Regions from separate parts of the Variovorax sp. 10N412 genome, predicted to be linked through region 1. Evidence: riboswitches for the same ligand, from Rfam matches in the RefSeq annotation. Region 1 holds a riboswitch; the other holds the start of a gene.
What was found. Region 1 has a riboswitch for fluoride ahead of AC1DJH_RS12800 (voltage-gated chloride channel family protein). Riboswitches for the same ligand answer to the same signal wherever they lie in the genome.
Positions count from the first base shown of each region.

Region 2: it holds a riboswitch for fluoride, as region 1 does, so the genes downstream of both, AC1DJH_RS15425 (voltage-gated chloride channel family protein) here and AC1DJH_RS12800 (voltage-gated chloride channel family protein) in region 1, are expected to answer to the same signal.

Region 1 covers NZ_JBFTIO010000004.1:168,181-170,380, forward strand. Annotated here, with positions in the region: gene AC1DJH_RS12795 (hypothetical protein) at 1-34, opposite strand, end outside; gene AC1DJH_RS12800 (voltage-gated chloride channel family protein) at 31-1,368, opposite strand; fluoride riboswitch at 1,450-1,522, opposite strand.
Region 2 covers NZ_JBFTIO010000005.1:290,536-292,735, reverse strand. Annotated here, with positions in the region: gene AC1DJH_RS15430 (putative bifunctional diguanylate cyclase/phosphodiesterase) at 1-746, shown strand, start outside; fluoride riboswitch at 770-841, shown strand; gene AC1DJH_RS15425 (voltage-gated chloride channel family protein) at 934-2,200, shown strand, end outside.

The sequences.
Region 1 (2,200 bases):
TCACCGTCGACGGATAGTTTTCAGCGCGACTCATGAGCGGTCATCTCTGGTTGCGGAGACGTGCTGGGTCTGCTGCTTTTTACGGAATTGCGGGACATCGGCGATACGCAGTTCCTCTGGGGGACCGCCATGGTGTTTGATGTGGCCGACGCGCTGCGAGTGGTAGATGCCGGTGTGGCCGGAGCAGAGGTAGCTGGTGATGCAGCCGATGGCTGCGAGCGGTCCGATCTGCGGCCCAAACAGTTCGATTGCCATGACGATGGTGGCCAGTGGCGTGTTGGCCGCGCCCGCGAACACGGCCACAAAGCCGATGCCGGCGAGCATGGCGAAGGGCAGCTGCAGCATGGGCGCCAGGACGTTGCCCAAGGTCGCGCCGATGTAGAACAGCGGCGTGACCTCGCCGCCCTTGAAGCCTGTGCCGAGCGAGGTGACGGTGAAGGCCAGCTTGCCAAAAAAATCCCACGGCGCCGAAGGTTCCTGGAAGGCGTTGACGATGCTAGGAATGCCCAGCCCGATGTAGCGATGCGCATCGAAGCCCGCTCTGCCGAGAGCCCAGAGGGCGAGCGCGATCACGATGCCGCCCAACATCGGGCGCAGCGGCGGATAAAAGATCCATCGCTTGACAAGCCCTCCGAGCTGGTGCGTCGCGGTCGCAAACACGAGGCCGACGAGACCGAAAATCACACCAGCGATCACGACGGCTCCGACGCTCCAAGGCGTAACCGCGACCACCTCTCCGATCGCGTAGTGCATGTGGTGCACGCCCCAGGCCATGCCGACCTGATCGGCCACGATGCCAGCGACCATGCAGGGAAATAGGGCGTCGTAGCGCATCCGGCCTATGGCCAGCACCTCGAGGCCGAAGAGTGCCCCCGCCAGCGGGGTCCCGAACACGGAGGCGAAGCCAGCGCTGATGCCCGCCATCAGCAGGATGCGGCGATCGGCAGGCTGCATTCGAAAGACGTGCGTGAGCTGGTCCGCCAGTGCGCCGCCCATCTGCACCGCCGTCCCCTCGCGACCCACGGACGCGCCGAAGAGATGTGACATGACGGTGCCGCCCAGGACGAGCGGGACCATGCGCAGCGGCACGACCTTCTTCGGGTCGTGGATCTCGTCGATCAGCAGGTTGTTGCCGGCCTCGACCTGCTTGCCGAGCTTGAAGTACACCCAGCCGACGGCGCCACCGGCGAGGGGCAACAGCCAGATGATCCAACGATGCGCTTCGCGCCAAGCCGTGGCGCGGTCGAGGGCGAAGAGGAAAAGTGCGGAAGCGCTGCCGGCCAGGAAGGCCACAACGGAGGCAATCACGAGCCACTTGCCGATGTACGGCAGCAGGTCGAATTGTTCAGGTCGTCTAAATCGGCTCATGCGGGTCAAGGAAACGAATCAATCGGCCTGACCAAGCAAAGAATCTGAGCGCGAACGCCTACAGCCCTGTAATGTGATCAGGTGTCTGTAGGCATCATTAGCCCCGGGCGATGCCAGGGCGGTTCACGGAAGGAATGCCATCTCCGTCGAAAAATTATAGCGAAATGGACTGGAAAAAGTAAAACGGCGCGGCATGCGGTTGAGGCTGCTTTCAGATCACAAGGCAAACATCAACTCGGCAAGTCATGAAGAGGTCGTACTTGCAACATACCCTGCCCGACATTTACATCACCTGGGGCAGCTGGTGCAGGGAGCATCGCACTCGCCGGCAGCAATGGCGACGTCAGGAACGTTGATGTGGGCGACGCCGCACAGTAGGGGTGTTCATCCGAAATAAGCCGTCAGCCGTCAGCAAACGGCAGCTACCCCGCCTAGAGCAGACACTGATCGGCCGACGGTCGCCGGCAGCAATCGCTGCAAAGCGGACATTCGAAGGGCTCGGTCGGCTGACTATCCAGCCGATCTTCCTGACGCGTACGGCCGCATCCAACCCCGCCTTCCTGCTGACGAAGCGCGAGACGCTGATCCTTGTGTCCGGCTAAAGCGTGGCCCTTCGCGCGCAGATCATCGACCAGTGGCAGGAACTTGAGGCGGCAGTCGCTCGGCCGGCGTTGTCAAACTTTGGCGACCCGAAGGCCGCCGACTCGCCCATCGCAAAGCTCCTCCTAGAAGGGGAGCTTTACCCCCAGAAAGGGGAAAACTCTCGATCCCGTGAAGCGCGCCCAAAAGGGCGATCTTTAGGCGGCGCGCCGGGTCGGGCCGGGCGGAATCG
Region 2 (2,200 bases), on a different contig from region 1:
AGCCGCAGGTCAACCTGAACACCCATGCGCTGGTGGGCCTGGAGGCCCTGGTGCGCTGGCGTGCCGAAGACGGCAGCCTCATACCGCCGGACCGCTTCATTCCGGTGGCCGAGCATTCGGGCCTGATCGTGGCGCTGGGGCAATGGGTGCTGTCCACCGCCTGCCTGGCCATGCGCGCGCTGCTGGACGCGAACCTCGCGCCGCTGCGCATGGCCGTCAATGTGTCCAGCGTGCAGCTGCAGGACCCGGCGTTCTACGACACCGTGTGCGCGGCGCTGGCGCACAGCCGGCTGCAGGGCCACCACCTGGAACTGGAGATCACCGAGTCCGTGGCCGCGCTGCCCACCGAGCTGCTGGAGTCCACCCTGACGGCCCTGCGGGCCAAGGGCATTTCCATTGCCATCGACGACTTCGGTACCGGCTACTCGTCGCTCAGCTACCTGGAGCGGTTGCCGCTGGACCGCATCAAGATCGATGGCACCTTCGTGCGCCGCCTGGGCGAGGCGCAGGGCGCGCGCATTGCCGAAATGATCGCGCAGCTGGGCCGCAAGCTCGGCCTGCACGTGCTGGCCGAAGGCATCGAGGACGCAGCCGCCCTGCGGGCGTTGCTGGCCATGGACTGCGACGAGGGCCAGGGCTACTACATCGCCCCGCCCATGGACAAGACCGCCCTGCTGCGCTGGCTGCACGAACGCGCTGAAAAGGAAAGGCGCGGGCACTCGCTGGGCATGTCCGATCCTTGCTAGCGAGCGGCGGGGCGGCTAACATCGCCAACCCTGGAGATGGCATTCCTCCATGAACCGCCGCGGCATCGCCCGCAGCTGATGATGCCTGCAGACACCTGATCACATCGCAGGGCTGCAGGCGTTCGCGTTCACACACCGCGTTGCCCTGCCGGTCGATCAGGCCCCTCGTTTTTCGCACCTGATCCACATGACCCGTTTTCGCCGCCCCGAACAGCTCGAGCTCCTGCCCTACATCGGCAAGTGGCTCGTCATCGCCAGCGTCGTCGCCTTGCTGGCCGGCTCCGCCTCCGCCTTCTTCCTTTTCGCCCTCGACTGGGCCACCAACTGGCGCGAGTCGCACCGCCAGGTCGTCTGGCTGCTGCCCCTGGCCGGCTTTGCCGTGGGGTGGATCTACCACCGCCTGGGCAAGCCGGTGGACGCCGGCAACAACCTGCTGATCGACGAGATCCACGACCCGAAGAAGGTCGTGCCGTTGCGCATGGTGCCCCTGGTGCTGGGCGGTACCGTGATCTCGCATCTCTTCGGGGCCTCCGTGGGCCGCGAAGGCACTGCCGTGCAGATGGGCGGCGCGCTGGCCGACCAGCTCACGCACCTGTTCCGCCTGAAGCACGAAGACCGGCGCATCCTGCTCATGGCCGGCATCAGCGCGGGCTTTGCGTCCGTGTTCGGCACACCGCTGGCCGGCGCCATCTTCGGACTGGAAGTGCTGGCCATCGGGCGCATGCGCTACGACGCGCTGTTCCCCTGCATGGTGGCCGCCATCGTGGCCGACCAGGTCGGGCTGGCCTGGGGTGTGCATCACACGCACTATGTCGTCACCGCCGTGGCGCCGGTCGCCTTCTGGAGCGTGGTCGCCATCGTCGCCGCGGGCATCGTGTTCGGCCTGGCCGGGCTGGTGTTCGCCACGGCCACGCACAAGCTCGGCGCGCTGATGAAGCGCCGGGTTGCCTACCCGCCCCTGCGGCCGCTGCTGGGCGGCATCGTCGTTGCAACGGCGGTCTGGGCCGTCGACGGCTACCGCTACATCGGCCTGGGGATTCCGACGATCGTCGAGTCTTTTCAGGCGCCTGTCGCGCCATGGGACTTCCTGGGCAAGCTGGTCTTCACCGTGGCATCGCTGGGCACGGGCTTCAAGGGCGGCGAGGTCACGCCGCTTTTCTACATCGGGGCCACCCTGGGCAACGCGATGGCGCCGCTGCTGCACCTGCCGTTCTCGATGCTGGCCGCCATCGGCTTCGTCGCCGTCTTTGCCGGTGCGGCCAACACGCCGGTCGCCACCATCGTCATGGCCGTGGAACTGTTCGGGCCGGCCATCGGCCCGCTCGCCGCCATCGCGTGCATCGCGAGCTACCTGGTCTCGGGCCACACCGGCATCTATCACGCACAGCGCGTCGGCCACAGCAAGCACCGCCAGGCCTTGCCCGAAGACCTTCGGATCGCGGACGTCGCCGAGT